DNA from 3 places in the Paenibacillus sp. FSL R10-2796 genome. Region 3 is predicted to be linked to each of the others. Evidence: predicted binding sites of a transcription regulator. Region 3 holds the regulator's gene; each other region holds the start of a gene.
The links. The regulator Rex, encoded in region 3, represses fermentation and respiration genes when NADH is low (regulators of the CRP and FNR family bind a similar motif). The targets are predictions, from matches to a motif close to TTGTGAAATATTTCACAA.
Positions count from the first base shown of each region.

Region 1: a site for Rex is predicted at 2,275-2,292, ahead of pflB (formate C-acetyltransferase). Genes of this name have one in related genera too.
Region 2: a site for Rex is predicted at 3,410-3,427, ahead of NST58_RS21215 (polymer-forming cytoskeletal protein). Genes of this name have one in related genera too.

Region 1 covers NZ_CP150178.1:5,111,355-5,117,461, reverse strand. Annotated here, with positions in the region: gene adhE (bifunctional acetaldehyde-CoA/alcohol dehydrogenase) at 1-2,130, shown strand, start outside; gene pflB (formate C-acetyltransferase) at 2,385-4,646, shown strand; gene pflA (pyruvate formate-lyase-activating protein) at 4,864-5,601, shown strand; gene NST58_RS23210 (extracellular solute-binding protein) at 6,041-6,107, shown strand, end outside.
Region 2 covers NZ_CP150178.1:4,665,626-4,671,732, reverse strand. Annotated here, with positions in the region: gene NST58_RS21230 (hypothetical protein) at 1-596, shown strand, start outside; gene NST58_RS21225 (MFS transporter) at 620-1,885, opposite strand; gene NST58_RS21220 (LacI family DNA-binding transcriptional regulator) at 1,934-2,845, opposite strand; gene NST58_RS21215 (polymer-forming cytoskeletal protein) at 3,486-4,037, shown strand; gene NST58_RS21210 (hypothetical protein) at 4,659-4,904, shown strand; gene NST58_RS21205 (histidine phosphatase family protein) at 4,967-5,584, opposite strand; gene NST58_RS21200 (LysR family transcriptional regulator) at 5,743-6,107, shown strand, end outside.
Region 3 covers NZ_CP150178.1:4,840,823-4,846,929, forward strand. Annotated here, with positions in the region: gene NST58_RS21930 (hypothetical protein) at 1-207, opposite strand, end outside; gene NST58_RS21935 (DUF5590 domain-containing protein) at 618-1,136, opposite strand; gene NST58_RS21940 (amidohydrolase) at 1,309-2,610, opposite strand; gene NST58_RS21945 (redox-sensing transcriptional repressor Rex) at 2,597-3,250, opposite strand; gene dinG (ATP-dependent DNA helicase DinG) at 3,381-6,107, opposite strand, start outside.

The sequences.
Region 1 (6,107 bases), 270 kb from region 3:
CATGATGCGGCTGTAAAAGCTGGCGCACCTGAGAATTGTATCCAATGGATTGAAATGCCAACGATGGACAAAACAAACGCTTTGATGAACAACCCTGACGTTGCACTTATTCTTGCAACAGGCGGTTCTGCAATGGTAAAAGCAGCTTATAGCTGTGGTAAACCAGCTCTTGGCGTAGGTCCTGGTAACGTACCTGCATTCATCGAAAAGAGCGCGGATATCGATCAAGCCGTAACGGACATCATTCTTTCCAAAACATTTGATAATGGTATGATCTGTGCTTCCGAGCAAGCTGTTATTATCGAAGAACCAATCTTCGATCAAGTGAAAAAGAAAATGATCGCTAATGGCTGCTACTTTGTTAACAAAGAAGAAGCTGCCAAACTTACTAGCGGCGCTATGAACGTTGATAAATGTGCGGTTAATCCAGCAATCGTTGGACAATCCGCAGTGAAAATTGCTGAAATGTGCGGCATTCAAGTTCCTGCCGGCACTAAGATTCTGGTAGCAGAACTTGAAGGTGTAGGCACTAAATATCCATTGTCCGCTGAAAAATTGAGTCCTGTGCTTGCTTGCTACAAAGTTAAAAACGCAGATCAAGGTATTGAACGCGCAGCACAAGTTGTTGAATTTGGTGGTATGGGCCATAGTTCGGCTATCCACTCCAACAACGAAGAAGTAATCATGAAGTTCTCTAACCGTCTGCAAACAGGACGTATTCTCGTTAACTCGCCTTCCACTCATGGTGCGATCGGCGATATCTATAACACTAACATCCCTTCGTTGACGCTGGGCTGCGGATCTTATGGTCGTAACTCCGTGTCGCAAAACGTTACAGCAATCAATTTGATCAACGTGAAAAGGGTGAATCGTCGTACCGTGAATATGCAATGGTTTAAAGTACCTGACAAGATCTATTTCGAAAAAGGCGCTACTCAGTACCTGACCAAAATGCCTGATATCACACGTGTCGCAATTATCACTGACCCAATGATGGTTAAGCTTGGATATGTTGAGAGAGTTGAACATTACCTGCGTCAACGCCAAACTCCTGTAGCGATCGAAGTGTTCTCGGAAGTTGAACCAGATCCATCGACAACTACAGTTGAAAAAGGTACAGCAATGATGAACAGATTCCAACCGGACTGCATCATCGCACTTGGTGGTGGTTCCCCAATGGATGCTGCAAAAGGAATGTGGTTATTCTATGAACATCCAGACGCAGACTTTAATGGTCTGAAACAAAAATTCATGGATATCCGTAAACGGGTTTACAAATTCCCTAAACTTGGAAACAAAGCTAAGTTTGTAGCGATTCCAACTACTTCGGGTACAGGTTCGGAAGTAACATCTTTCGCAGTTATTACCGATAAAACAACTGAACAACACACTAAATATCCTTTGGCTGACTACGAGCTAACTCCAGACGTAGCTATCATTGATCCAGAGTTCGTATATAGCTTGCCAAAAACTGCTGTAGCTGATACAGGTATGGACGTATTGACACATGCCATCGAAGCTTATGTATCTGTAATGGCGAGTGACTACACGGATGGTCTGGCAATTAAAGCAATCCAATTGGTATTCCAATACCTTGAAAAATCGGCTCTTGAAGGCGACAGAGTTGCCCGTGAAAAAATGCATAACGCATCAACACTTGCTGGTATGGCCTTTGCTAATGCTTTCCTGGGTATTAACCACAGCTTGGCGCATAAATGGGGCGGTCAATATCACACTGCTCACGGTCGTACTAATGCGATCCTTATGCCACACGTTATTCGTTACAATGCTAAGAAACCTACGAAGTTCGCTTCGTTCCCTAAATATTCACACTTCGTAGCTGACGAGCGTTATGCAGAAATCGCCCGTATTCTGGGATTGCCAGCTCGCACAACTGAAGAAGGTGTAACTAGCCTGATCAATGCTATTCGCGACATGAACAAAAAACTGGGTATCGAAGAATCCTTCCAACAATTGGGCTTTGATCCTAAGGATTTTGAATCCCATGTAGATTACTTGGCTGACCGTGCATTTGAAGATCAATGTACAACTGCCAATCCTAAGCTGCCACTGGTATCTGAACTTGCAGATGTATATCGTAATGCTTTCTACGGAAGATTTGATAATTAATATTTGGTTAAGTAGATAATAGGATGGTTGTGGATTAGATATAAGTGACAAATATCACCGGAAAGGTGATATTTGTCACAGTCTATTTATAGAAAATAAACTAAAATGTTTATATAAACAACGGTCCCATATATGGAACAATGATTGTGAATTTTCGAACAACCATATTTTTCTTGGGATCACGAGACACGGGATCAACCTTCAAGCCCGCGATCTCTACAAATATAATATAAATATAGATGGAGGGATTTAGCATGTCGGTGATTGAAAAAGATGTACAAGAAGTGAAATCCGGTTGGAGAAGTTTTACAAAAGGTAAATGGTCCAGAAAAGTTGACGTTAACAACTTTATCGCAAGCAACATTAAGCCTTATGAAGGAAACGAAGAATTCCTCGTAGGACCTACTAGTAACACAACTGAACTGTGGAAGATTATTTCCCAATTGAGCAAGGAAGAAAGAGAAAGAGGCGGCGTATGGGATGTTTCTCTAGATACTGTCTCCACAATCACTTCACATGCTCCAGGCTACATTGACAAGGACAAGGAACAAATTGTAGGCGTACAGACTGATGCTCCTTTCAAACGTTCCATCCAGCCATTCGGCGGGATCAAGATGATGGTTGATGCTACGAAGGCTTATGGCTTCGAGCTTCCACAAAACATCGTTGACATGTTTACGAACATTCGCAAAACGCATAACCAAGGCGTATTTGATGCATATACACCAGACATGAGAGCTGTGCGTAAATCCGGCGTAATTACAGGTCTTCCTGATGCTTACGGACGCGGACGCATCATCGGCGACTACCGCCGCATTGCTCTGTACGGTATTGATTTCCTCATTAAAGACAAAAAACAACAACAAACTGAGCTTGAAGTAGATTCCATGACTGAAGATATCATTCGTTTGCGTGAAGAGCTGTCCGAACAAATTCGTGCACTTGGCGAATTGAAAGAAATGGCAGCTGCTCATGGTATGGATATTTCCAGACCAGCGACCAACTTCAAAGAAGCTACTCAATGGGTATACTTCGGATATCTGGCAGCAGTTAAAGAGCAAAATGGTGCGGCGATGTCCCTGGGCCGTGTGTCCTCTTTCCTGGACATCTATGCAGAACGCGATATTGCTGAAGGTACTTTGACTGAAGAACAAGTACAAGAAATCGTCGATCATTTCGTAATGAAACTGCGTATCGTGAAATTCTTGCGTACACCTGACTATAATGATCTGTTCTCCGGCGACCCAACATGGGTAACTGAATCCATCGGTGGTATGGCTGAAGACGGAACAACTCGTGTTACTAAGAACAGCTTCCGTTTCTTGAACACCCTGTACAACTTGGGTCCAGCTCCGGAACCAAACTTAACTGTACTGTGGTCCGAAAAATTGCCTGAAGCCTTCAAAAAATATTGTGCTAAGGTTTCCATCGAAACTAGTGCAATTCAGTATGAAAATGACGATGTAATGCGTCCATACTGGGGTGAAGATTATGCGATTGCTTGCTGCGTATCTCCAATGCGTATCGGTAAACAAATGCAGTTCTTCGGTGCTCGTGCCAACCTGGCAAAAGCATTACTGTATGCTATCAATGGTGGTGTGGATGAAAAATCCGGAGCACAAGTTGGACCGGAATTCCCAGCGATCACTTCTGAATATCTGGATTATGACGAAGTAATGAAACGTTTCAAACCGATGATGGAGTGGTTGGCTAAGACTTATGTTAACACTTTGAACATCATTCACTATATGCATGACAAATATTCTTACGAACGTATCGAAATGGCGCTGCATGACCGTGACATTCTGCGTACGATGGCTTGTGGTATTGCTGGGCTGTCCGTTGCAGCTGACTCACTAAGCGCAATTAAATACGCCAAAGTAAAACCTATTCGTAACGAACAAGGTATTGCGATCGATTTCGAAACCGAAGGCGAATTCCCTTGCTACGGTAACAATGACGATGCTGTTGACAGCATCGCAGTAGAATTGGTTGAAACCTTCATGACTATGATCCGTAAAAACAAAACATATCGTGATTCTGTGCCGACTCAATCGGTACTGACCATTACTTCGAATGTAGTGTACGGTAAGAAGACAGGTACTACACCTGATGGACGTAAGAAAGGTGAACCTTTCGCACCAGGTGCTAACCCAATGCACGGACGTGACAAGAAAGGCGCCTTGGCTTCCCTGAACTCTGTAGCTAAACTGCCTTACTCCGATGCACAAGATGGTATCTCTAATACGTTCTCCATCGTACCTAAGGCACTTGGTAAAGACGAGGATTCCCGTAAGTCTAACCTGGTACACATGATGGATGGATACTTCCATAACAACGCTCAGCATTTGAATGTTAACGTATTTAACCGTGAACAGCTGATGGACGCTATGGAGCACCCAGAGAACTATCCACAATTGACTATCCGTGTATCCGGTTATGCAGTTAACTTCATCAAGCTGACTCGTGAACAACAAATGGATGTAATCAACCGTACATTCCACGGTTCGATGTAATTTGTTCCTGTCATGAAGATCTTTGAATTAGTACTACTATTGAAATAATTGCAAGGAAGATACCGCCCTTGTCTCAAGGGCGGTAATATCTTGTTTGAGAATTGTTAAAATTTTAAATTTTATTGCCGCGATATAGGGATATGACAGTCTCAAGGACAGGGATCTTCATCGTTGAAAAAGGGACTGTTAGTCTGGCGTGGCGAAAGGATGACATCCTATGATTAAAGGTCGCATACATTCTTTGGAAACCTTTGGAACCGTTGATGGACCTGGTATTCGATTTGTCTTATTTATGCAAGGCTGCTTGCTGAAATGTCAGTATTGCCATAACCCTGATACCTGGGCTTTAGATGAAGGTAAAGAAATGACTCTAGAAGAAGTGCTTTCGGAAATCGAGCCATATATAAACTACTATCGTTCATCCGGTGGCGGGTTAACTGTATCCGGTGGAGAACCAACCTTGCAGGCGCAATTTGTAAAGCAGTTATTTACGGAAGTGAAGAAGCGTTGGAATTTGCACACCACATTAGACAGTAATGGTTACAACGAAGGTGACAAGATTAATGACTTATTGGATGTAACAGATTTGGTTATGCTTGATCTGAAGCATATTGATGAAGAAGCGCATATCAAATTAACCGGTAAATCCAATGATCGAACTTTGAAGCTTGCACGCTGGCTCTCAGACCATAATCGTAAGATGTGGATCCGACATGTATATGTTCCTGGTATTCATGATCGTGAAGAGGATCTCATTAACTTAGGTCGTTATATTGGAACCTTAAATGGCGTCGAGAAATTCGAAATCTTACCTTATCATCAGATGGGTATCTATAAATGGGAAATGCTCGGCAAAGCTTATGAACTGGATGGAGTACCTTCTCCAACAGAAGAAGAAGTGCAACGGGCATATCGCTTGGTCGAAGAAGGTCGTAAGCAAACGGCATTGGTATAATAGAAATCTATTTTTAAGAGAGACCGTACCCTCAGTGGTTGATCATCACTGAAGGTGCGGTTTTTTGTTATGAGGAAGTAAAAAGGGAGGGGTTAAAGCTCCTCTGAGGGGGAATTTTATATTATTCCTAATAAAGACATGCTATAGTTACACGTGGTTTATGGGGTAGATAATAAATGAATATGTCAGGTAATATGACTAATTTTATATTTTAATTAAATGTTTTTAAAGAGAAACAAACTTTTGTGATGAGAAAAACAAATGAATAAAGCGATTTAACATTTTAATGTTATAAAATATAACTTATCATGTAGTTGATTCCGCTTACATTAGAGATTTTTATCCCTATAGTGGATGAATCTTAACCTTACGATAATGAAGTCTGTTTTCTATAATAAGAAGTGTAAAGCACATCAATATATAGGGAGGGTCACAAGAAATGAAAAAAAGTATGACTTTGCTATTGTCCCTGATTTTCGTATCATCAGCTTTACTGACTGGTTGCG
Region 2 (6,107 bases), 180 kb from region 3:
TACAAGAGATAACGGTTGATGATAAGAATATTAAAATCAGGGAAGAAAAAACAGGCAGGAAAGCAGATTTGACCCCATGGGATGAAGAGGAGAAGGTCCCGCCTGGTGATATTGTCAAAGTTCAGTTCTTATTAAATGATCAAAAAATCTCCACCCCTGATGAAATATGGCTATCCAATCGGGACAGAGGCAGCCGGTATTTTTCGTGGATAGATATTCTCACAGTAAAGGACCGAAAGACTGGTGAGAAACAAATAAGTATAGTCCAAAGACTGACCGATGATAGTCAACCCATGGAAACAAGAAAATGGAAAATCATTACGATTGCCCAAGACGGAGAAGTAGACGAAGAGGTTCTCAGCTATGCGCAAAGAAGCAACAATCATTTAGGCGTCAGGCTAATCGAGTTCTCCGGTACCTCCCTTATGGGTATGGGCTATTATTCAGATGTTACTAAGGCCTACCCTAGTATTTTCTTCCCACTCCTATTTCCGTTTCTAACTGGTATAGCGGGTCTCCTGTTATTGATTTTTCTGATTGTTCTTTTACTGTTTGAGCTTCATTTTAGAAGTGTTATTAGAAAAAGAGGGCGATAAAGAACACAGGATACGTTCTGAAATTACTTGTAGTTTCGAATTACCTTTAATTTAGTGATAGTTGATAAGGCAAACAGCAGCAGTAAGACTCCGATTGAACCCATGACAGGACCAGGGCTGAAGAGATCAGACAAGAACGAGACAGCAGTAAGACCAATGGTTGGGGCTACACTCATGATAGAACCTAATACACCAAACACCCTACCCTGGATGTCTTCTGAAACTTCCAGCCTAAGGATTGTATTAATCAGCAACGTGGAGAATGAGAACATGAAGCCAATCACAAGAATGATAGGAATGGCAATCGCAGCGGAAGTGACGAATGATAACAGGAGGTACAGGGGACCGAGACATAGCAGTCCAGTCATAATAAGGAAACCTCTGTTTTTCAATTTGGAGCCGAGCAGCAAGATCAGACCGGATCCGATCATATAACCAAGTGGAATACAGGCTTCAATAAGTCCAAACTGAAAGGGAGTGGAATCCCACACGTTGACAGCCATAACCTGGGTCAACATCAGGGAGGGGACAAAAAATAAGGTTAAGGTAGGAAGCATAATCATAACGGCGCGTGCAAAAGGGTACCTCCAAATATAGTGAATTCCATCGATCAAATCCTGTGTGAATTTCCGTTCTTTCTTGGGCACGTTATTTAATTGAGTTGGCAAAGGAAGGGAACGGACCGCTAACACGAGCAGAAAGGAGAGGAAGAATGTAGCTCCATCAAATAAAATAGCGTCGGCTGCTCCAAAACTCGCTACGAAAATCCCACCGGCGGAATAACCAATAGTCCGGCAGATGTTTTCAGACAAGTTCAACAGTCCTACCGCTTTTTGTAGATGTTCTTTACCAACAACAGTAGTGATAGAAGCTTGGTATGCCGGGGACTGGAATAAAGCTGAAATGGTCGTAAGACCCGTCAGTATGGCGACGATAATGAACGAAGTAGAGGGCAGGGAAATGGCTAAAGCTAGCGTCACTACGAGTCCGCAACTTATCAGATCTGTGATCAGCATGAGGGTTCGACGATTGACCCTATCCGCAAAAGTTCCCCCTATCGATCCGAGCAAAGAACTAAGCAATAAATTGATTATCGTGATGATGGCAATCATTTTGGCGCTGCCGGTCGTTTGCAGTACCCATAAACTTAAAGCAATACTATGAAAAGTGTTACCGAACAAGGAAATGGAGTACGAACTGAGGAGCAGCAGGAATCTCCGATTTCCCCAAAGAGAGGGATGAGCTTGAACAGCAGAGGGAACTTGTTTCACTAATACAGGACCAGGCATAAGTTATGCTCCTTTCAACTTAAACGATTAAGTGAATAGCCAAAAAAATTATTCTACAAAATAACAATTATTTTCTTGTGCGGAGTAGTCAGAATGATGCAATAATTTGTCCATGAGTTCAAATGCAGTAGCCGCTTTATCCCCTGTGAAAATGAATTTATGAACGTCATCTCCTAATATTTCCGGACAATTGCAGGTGCAAAGAACAGAGAGTTGTTCGAACCTCCCGTTTTTTTCAACGTAACTTCCAATAAACTCATTAATGACAATGGCCTCTTTATAGCCCCCCTCCTGTAAGAATGTATTTAATTCCTCCAAATTGACAACGGTGAATATCGCTTCTTGAGGTAATGGAAGACTGTCCTGAATAAAGCGGGTGAGGAAAGAGTTATTGAAGCTCTCCATAATTAAACATACCTGTGAAAGGTCCTGTGGTTTTACCTTTTGCAGAGCTGCTCGATAGTTGAAAAGGACCTGCTTAAAGAGTTTATCTTCAATCATGCTGTCGATCAGAATCAAAGGAATTCCTTCTACAAAATGCTTGGAGATCGAATAAAAGGCTTCCTCGCGCACATCGATCAGAAATACAGCCTCCAGCTTTCTTTCTACGATAATATCCAAAGAAGGCTGGTCAACATCAAGTGAATATAGCAGCGTATGGTAACCAGCATTTGTTAACCGTTGTTCCAAGGCATGTATAAATGAGAACTGGGCATGGAGCTTCCAGTGTGGGGTATGGGCTGCTGTGTTAACAAGCACACCGACCAATCTTGTTTTCTGATTCGCAAGTGAACGTGCTGCCAGATTCGGTATGTAATGCAGTTCCTCGGCAAGCTGAAGAATCTGCTGGCGCGTTTTCTCAGGAATGGTTTGGTTGCCGACACGATTCAGAACATAGCTCACTGTTGCGACGGAGACATTGGCACGAAGTGCGATGTCCTTCATGGTTGTCTTTTTCACCAGTAAATAGCTCCCTTATCCTTGTGATATTTTCTAAAGATTAACATTCTGATTCTAAAGCGTCAATGGGGGGGAGTGAGCAGTCAGATGACCCTGTTAAGTTGCTAGAAATGGAAGATTGTAGCCCTTGAGATTCAACTCTGGGAAGATCTGCTTGATAATCGTCTTAAGCTAAATTATACGAAACAAGCTTTATGCAAAAGCTGAAAAAATGCTTATTAACCCAATGGTCATCCTTCCGCTGTATTATTTTTATGCTGGAGTTTTGCATAAACCTAACATTAAAAAAGTAAGTGTAGAGTATGATGGTTCCATATCTTTTTCAAGAGAATATCTAATCTAAAGATTTATAGTAATAAAGATTATGAGGATACTTCCGCAGTTATTGGGAGTGTCCTTTTTGTATGGAATTAAGCACCTTTGTGACCTTTCTTAAAATTTGGGTAAATAAGTATTAAGATCCATGAACCTAAAACGGGCAGCGAGATGAGGTGTTACTTATGGATACGATTCCGGATGGAGAGGAGTGATCTTTGTGAAACCGCTTCAGATAACGACACAATATTGTGAAAATTTTCACCTGTTTATTAAAATTTTTAATATATAATTAATTTATAATCAAAAACAAGGGGGATTTCAAATGAAGTTATTTAAAATGATGTTAGTAGCAGGCGTCTCGGTTGCAGTCTTGTCTGGTTGTGGTGCGAATAATAATAATGCGACTAATTCGGCGGCTACTACGGCTCCAACTACAGAGCAAACGGATGCAGTTACTACAGCTTCAATCGTAAATCAAGCAGATGCGTTTACCAAGGCTGTAAGTAAAGATGGAAATTGGATTATTGCCATTCTAAATGATGTGACGATTGCCCAAGATGTTGTTGTTGAAGGCGAATTCCATGATAAAGGGGCCGCAGACGGCGACATCTACCGTAAGATTGCTCTTTATGCCCAAGACGCTGATCACAAAGTTACTGCCAATTACACACTCACTGTACCTAAGTTAACTGTACAAAGTGAAAATTTACGAGTTCAAGGCGGAACCATTAAAGGTGATGTTTATGTAGAAGCGAACGGATTTAATCTGCATGAAACCTCGACTATTGATGGAAATCTTTACTTCGCAAACGAAGATGTGAAAGCAACTGCAGGGATTGAAGGTAAAGTGACTGGGGCAACTGAAGTTAAATAAGTTAGTGATGTTTTCGATTAGTTAGATGTAGAAGTTGAAGGACTAAATAGATAGAATTATTCGGATAGGTTCAGGAAAAAGGAATCAGTATGAATGGGCAAACTCATAATGGACTACACCCCATCTAGTTACCATATGAGAGCCGACGGAAGCTTTGAAGTAACAAGTAATGGAGTATTGAAGTGTACAGTAGATGGTTTTAACTGTATTTTGTACAACTAAAATGCTCAAAATGCTCGGCCAATAAAAATAGCTGTATTTAGTACATCAATTTTTCTTGATTTAATACTCTACAGGCTACTTCTCTAGTTTTTAATTGTATAGAATACACTTAAAGTTAGAATTAGCCCTTGTGGATATGGAATAAGTGTATAGAATGCAGTTATCTTACAAATTTCACCAAGATAGTGCGTTACAACGGAGTGGGTATCCGAAAGCTACAAATGATTAAGCTTAGCTCGTAACCTACTCAAGCAAACCACCGCAGACCCAAAACACCAGGCAGTGAACCTCCAACGGAGAATCGCTGCCTGGTTGTTTTTTGTGGATGAATATATGAACTATTGTTGATTTTCTTCATATTGACTTATAATATTACTACCACTACTAGGAGGAACACATATGTCTAAGGAGTATTCGCGCACATATATTGAGAGCGTAAAGCTTGAAATGTTAAATAGGTTGGGATTAAAGCAGGTGTTCTTCAAGGAGCAAATAGGGGATAGCCTAATTTTTGAAGCTGTGGGCTTTGATAAAGGGGCAAAACATCGCTTTTGCGTTAGACCAAAGACGAAAACGATTGATGAATTCATTTCAGGCAAATGGATGAAGGTCCGCAGTTTTATAATCAAAAGTGTGGATATTTAATGTTGAACCCTATAAAGGTAGCCCCGTTAATCGGAGTTACCTTTTTATTTTTTGACCCATAGTCATTGATAATGTGAAGTATCTCCATACAGATCAATGGTTGTATTGTTATCAGTTAGGGTTACTTTACATAATGCTGTAGAGAGAATATCCGGTAACTCCCCAATTTCCTGCAATGATTTATTGAGAAAATAAGCCATAATGACTTTTAAAGTCATCCGATGCGTGACGATGAGCACTTCTAGCCCTACGTTATCGTTTATGATGCGCTCCATTGTCGGCACTACTCTTTGTTCAAGCTGCTTGTAAGTTTCACCTGAGGTTAGAGGAATATATAGATCGGGTCTAGTGAAAAAATGGGAATATTGTAAAGGGGATTCTAGTTGTATCTGATCCGTATTCATTCCTTCCCAGCTCCCCATGTTAATTTCCATTAAAGAAACTTGCTGATGAATAGGTAAACTCCGCTTTCCCCGTAAAATCTGCGCAGTATGCAATGCTCTTGGACTAGTACTAGAATAAATTGCGCCTAAGTTTTCTACTTCCAAACGATCTCTTAACCATTCCGCCTGCTGTTCACCCAAGGCTGTAAGCGCAGAATTTTGATGCCCTTGCATTCGTTTTTGTAAATTCCATTCTGTTTGCCCGTGGCGGGTTAAGTATAATACTGTCTTTGTCATTAACGTGACCTCCCTTATGAATAGTTGTAAGTATAAGATAAATAAATATAAATAAACAATATATAATAGTTAACATCCATAATGTATAGTTATAGTAAAATGGCTGAGGATAAGCGGCGAATACTGATATTATTTTATGAAGTGAGGAAGAGATCACGATGAACTATCATGTATTAAAATTGTTTTATTACGTTGCGATCACAGGTAGTGTGACCAAAGCCTCTGAACGTTTGCATATCAGTCAACCCGCTATATCAGCGCAAATCCGTAAGTTTGAACGGGAGAATCATATTTTATTATTTGAAATTAAAGGAAAGAGGATGGTGCTCACCCCTTTAGGAAAAAGGTTAATCGAACCTCTTGAGAAGTTTTTTGCCATGGGTGATCAAGTCCAGCAAATCATTGAAGACTATCACAAATTTCCTGAGGGGAATCTGCGGATTGCAGGTAATTATTTGGCGACAAGCATCCTCATTCCCCGGTGGGCGTCATTATTCAAACAATCTTTTCCGGAAGTTAACAT
Region 3 (6,107 bases):
TAATTTCGTGCCTGGCTGGAGATCAAGTTTCAAAGTGACCTCATTGCGGTTAATACTGATATGAGAATTATTGACGCCCTCATATTGAGATACAATCTTCTGAAGTGGTTCCTGCATTGCAAACTGACGATACAAAAAGAAGCCACCAAACAATAGAGTAGCCGACAGTAGAGACGTTATCAGCACAGGTACAAGACGTAATTTCAAGAAACGTCCTCCTCTCAAAGATGACAAAATATAAAGCTCATTATAATAATTTATAGCTACTTGAGAGCTCATCAGAGAGACTGAAGTCTCTTATTGCTGTTCTAATTACAAGTAGTAGTATATCACAGGTGTATATACTAATTTCAAAATAAATGTGAATATATTTAAAATTTAATTTTTTAAATATTTCCATCAATACCAAATAAATTCCTCACTTTCGACAAAACCGGCCTTGATTTTTAATCAATCGGCCTATTTTCGTATGTGAATTTAAGAGAATATTCGATGATAACCACCCATTCAGTATATCACTTAGTATATCACTTTTGTACATCAAATAAATGTAAACAAGCGAACTTATTATAAGTTCGCTTGTTTACTATGACACCCTTAATTTCCTTATGTTCAGCTTAACTTTTAGGTAAACTGTAACCTTCGCCCATTCGGGACCCATCCGAAAAGCGATAAAATTGATAATAATACCGACCGCTCTGTTTATAAAAAAGCTGCCAAGCATACTCTCCGTTATATACTCCCGGCAGCAAGCGTTCAATCGTTATGTCCGGAAGATCAGCTTTGATAATGCCGCGTATTTGGGCTTCCGAGGTTCCTTTACTTAGTTCCTCAGCAAACACTGCGTCGTCGCCTTCAGCAAATTTTCCATCTACCGTAAAGCGGACCCAGACCATAAGAGCAGTCCCGGCTTCATTTTTCCCTGTTAATACCCAGTACACTGCATTTTCATCCCAAACCGATTTTTGTGCTTTGGTTACCTCTGTTAGACCCGCTCTGGTTTTGGCAACATCCTTAGCGATATCACGCTCGTTCCATTGATCTTTCATAATATAGGCATAGAACTGGATAAGTCCAAACCCCAGGAGCAGAATCAGAACTGACCCCAGGAGGATCCATTTTTTCCTTTTCTTCAAGGTACAGCTCCCTTTCTAGTAATATATCTTTTTTGATTATATAACACACCCGCGTGTTTATCCAAAATTTCATAATTTTCTAGGTTTCCCAGCCTTAAAAATACACAAAAGGCCGCAACTTTTGCTAAAAGCAAAAAGTCGCAGCCTATTATTTATTCGTTATTCTCCAGACTTAACGCTTCAATAAACCTTCGAAGGCTTCTTGCGCTTTACGCCGGATAGCTTCCTCATCCAGGGTTAAGCATTGTCCATGCTTGATGACCTGTTTACCATTCACCCACACATGCTCAACATCCTTAGCGCTAGCAGAGTAAACCGCATGAGACAACAGATCTGTGTGTGGCAGCAAATGCGGCTGATCGATATCAATAGCAATGAAATCTGCTTTCATCCCTACAGCAAGTCTGCCTACATTATTTAAAAAGATGGACTGCGCGCCATATTCTGTAGCCATACGCAGAGCCTCTGGAGCTGGAACAGCCGTTGGATCACCGCTGACACCCTTATGAATGAGAGCTGCAAGCCGCATCTCTTCAAACATATCCAAGTTATTGTTGCTTGCCGCGCCATCCGTGCCAAGAGACACCTTCACACCAGCTTTTAGAAGATCAGTAACCCGAGCCACTCCGCTAGCCAACTTCAAATTACTGCCCGGATTATGAGATACACCCACATTATGGCGAGCCAAGATCTCAATCTCTTCATCATTTAAATGAACACCATGTGCAACTATCGAGGGACGTGTGAACATGCCAAGCTTCTCTAAGTGAGCTACAGGACGCAACCCGTAATCCGCCACATTTTGTTCCACTTCACGTTTCGTTTCGGACATATGCGTATGCATCGGTAAATCCAGATCATGCGCTGCCTGCACGAACTTAACCAGGAAGTCCGGAGGGCAAGTATAAGGGGCGTGCGGCGAGATCATAGTAGTAATTCTGCCTTCAGCCTTTCCATGCCAGTTACGGGCAAAAGAAATCGCTTCCGCAAGCTTGTGATTCTGTACATCCTCTGGACATAACCCGATCACACCACGCATCAATACGGAACGGATACCTGATAACTCAGCTACCTCGGCTACTCGGTCCATATGATCATACATATCGAGGAAGGTCGTAGTTCCACCCTTCAGCATTTCCAATACAGATAAGGAGGTTCCCCAGTATACATCATCACCGGTGAACTTTTCCTCCATTGGCCACATCTTCTCCTGAAGCCACACTTGTAGCGCTAAATCATCTCCATATCCACGCAGCAAAGACATCGCCGCATGACCATGTGTGTTTACAAGTCCAGGCATGAACAGCAGACGGCTGCCATCAACCACTTGCACTCCAGCTTCCATCTGAGGCTCTTCTTTTCCTATGTAAGTGATTAAATCATCTTCAATAGTCATATATCCACTCAGAACCGGCTCATCCGTTCCCGGAGTCAGAAAATACCCGCCCTTAATTATCGTTTTATTGTTGTTCATGTTCGCTTTCTTCCTTTCCATCCCGCAAGTAATAAGCAAGACTTTGCAGATCAGTTGTAAAATCAGCTGCATGCACCCGGATATTCGGTGGTGTCTTCAGAATCACAGGGGCAAAGTTCAAAATCGCTTCAATCCCAGAAGAAATGAGAATATCTGCTACATTTTGAGCTTCTGAATCAGGTACGGTAATAATGGCAATGCGAATACCTTGCTCACGAATCGTGCTGCCTAGTTCATCCATCGGTTGCACAGTAAGGGAGTTGATCTTACGTCCAACCTTAGGAGCGTACGAATCAAATATAGCCGTGATTTTCATAGTATCTTTAAGATATGCATTGTAATTAGACAAGGCATGTCCGAGATTACCTGCTCCAACTAAAGCTACATTAAGCTGTTGATCCAGCTTCAGGATATGACGGATTTTCTCAATAAGATACGTTACATCATAGCCGATACCTTTTCTGCCGAAGTCACCAAAATATGCTAAATCCTTACGAATCTGTGCGGGATTAAGATCAAGCTTTTGTCCAAGTTCCTGAGAGGAAACTGTTAATATTTCGCGATTCTGGAGATCATTCAAAAAACGCAAGTACACAGGCAGTCTGCGAACAACGGCTTCTGATATTTTATCCGATTTCATATTTTTCCTCCTAAAAATAGTAATGTTCTTGTGAAAATCCATATTCAAACGTCTACCTCTCCTTATTAAGGACGGTACTGTAACACACCGCCCTTAAGGATAAGGAGGAGCTAAACTGAAGACGAGCGTTTTAAGAAGCGCCGCCATCCTCTAGCCATTCCGCTATGCGAGGGACCATTTGATCAGTAAGCATATGCTCCATTTTGGGACCAGGCAATGAATAAAGGAAATACTTCCCGTAATGAGATTCAATAACCCTTGTATCATAAACAATAACTATTCCGCGATCCTGCGCCGTGCGAACCAGTCTTCCGAATCCCTGCTTAAAACGAATAACCGCTTGAGGAACAGATAATTTCATGAACGGATTCTTCTTCTGGGCCTGTAATAACTCCGACTTCGCTTCCGCCAACGGGTGATTCGGCGGTTGAAACGGAAGTCTCACGATGGCCAGGCAAGTCAGTGCTTCACCTGGAATATCTACACCTTCCCAGAAGCTGCTCGTCCCCAGCAATACGGATGCTGCACTGTCCTGAAAGCGGCGGATCAGCTTGCTCCGGCTGCCACCTTCCACGCCTTGACCAAGCACCGTAATCTCTTGTGAGGCTAAAGCCTCTTTAAGCGGATCATATACCTGACGCAGCATTTTATAAGAAGTAAACAGAACCAGCATCCGCCCACGTGTTGTTTTAGCAGCTTCCGATAATGACTGTACGAGTGTATCGACAAATCGAGCATCGCCCACACTGCCCTTCACACTAGGAAAATCACGCGGTATAACTAACAGTGCCTGCTCGCGATACTTAAAGGGAGAAGGAAGAAGTGAGGTCATTAGACGTCCTTCTTCCGCAGCTTCGTTAAGTCCGAGATTATCAATCATAAATTGAAAAGATTTATCTACAGACAGCGTCGCCGAGGTAAGCACGATGCTTTTTTTCTTATCGAAGAACAACTCTTTAAGCTGGCTGCTAACATCCACAGGGACAGCATACATCTGCAGTGATTTGCTGCGGTAATTCCCATTTGCCTCCAGCCAATATACTACATTATCGTCATTCAGCCCCATAAAGAATCTTACTTGCTCACGGATGGAAGCCAAATCCTTAAATAAACCGCTAATATCAGTAACAAGACTGTCTGCTGAGGATTGGCTTTCCTGGTCGCGCATCTCGTTAAGCATTTTATCACCCTTACGGATGATGTCGCTTAACGTCAGATTCATAGTGTTCTCTAGTGCAACCAATTCATCCCAATCCTTCGGCTTACGGGCGGGAATCAAACGCATAACCAGTTGTCCCGCTTCCCCTGCCCCTGCATCACTGCGTTCCGGCAAAAGGCTGAACAGCTTGTCGCTGAGTGCATCCCAGGTTTCTTTGACGGTAAGCAGATCCGGGTAGATCCGATCGATGACTCCGCTCCATTCTGAAGCCTCTTCACTGCCTGACGACTGTAATATCTGGCGCAGAGCAGGAAGCTGTCCGTTTCGGCTATCTTTATACAGCCGCGATAATGTGTGTGCCACAGTGAAATGCTTCATATGCATGCCAAGATGTTTACCAGCCACATCTTCTAAATGATGTGCTTCATCAATGACAAGATGCTCGTAAGCCGGAAGCAGCTGGTGCCCAGCCTTAACATCTGCGAATAGCTTGGAGTGGTTCGTAATAACCACGTCAGCAATCCCAGCTTCATGCTTGGCCCTATGATAATAACATTTGCGGAACCAAGGACAAGAACGGCCCAGACAGGAATCGGTATCGCTTGCCACCGTCTCCCAGAAATCACCGCCCCGGCCGCTTAAATTCAGCTCTTCATCATCCCCTGATTCACTTTGAGTGAGCCATACAATCATCTGAGCGGCAGTAAGCGCATCTTCCCTTGGGCTTATAAAGTCCTTTTTATTAATTTTATGCTCAAACTTACGCAGACACAAATAATGCCCTCTTCCCTTAAAAATAGCAGCTTTAAACGGAAAAGGAACTACCTGCGTTAACAAAGGGATATCCCGCTCGCGCAATTGGTCCTGCAGATTAATGGTATGAGTGCTGACCATGACTTTTTCATTGGTGCGAACGCTTTGATAAATGGCAGGCAACAAATAACCGAGCGATTTACCGGTTCCTGTGCCCGCTTCGATCAGTAGGTGTTTGTCTTCGGCAAGTGCCGTCATCACCTCATTGATCATAATATCCTGAGCTTCCCGGCTTTCATACTGCGGTAATGTGTCTTTAAGTCGTTTGGTTACTTCGTCCATATAATCAGTAAAAGATAAATTCGCTAGCGGATTCTCAGCATGCTCATCTCTAGGTGGCGCTAACTCCGTCCAATCTCCTACTGCAAGCGCTAATTGACGATAGAAAGTCAGATCACCTTCGGGCTGTAGCGTCTCCGCTTCCCGCTCTCGCAGCAGACCATCAAAGTACCAGCCCAGATCACTATCCTCTTCGGTAAACAGCTCACAGAGTCTCTGGATCGTAAGCAGCGGCAGCTCGTAGAGCTCCTCAAGACATTTCAACAGCACTAAAGCAGTCGCAAGTGCATCACTATCTGCCTGATGCGGATGATCATGTGTCACTCCAAAATGAGCACTGACAGAGCTTAGTTGATAAGATGTGAGCGAAGGAAAGCAAATTTTCAGAAAATCAATCGTATCCAAAATCCGCCCTTGAAATGGCAAATAACCACAACGATCTAAAGCATTTTGTAAAAAATGGAAGTCGAAAGCGACATTATGCCCTACAAGCACAACATCATCCAAGAGCGGAACAAGCTCCATCATCATCTCATCCAGCTCAGGCGCATCCTTAACATCATCATCGGTAATCCCCGTCAGACCTGTTATAAAAGGAGGAATCGG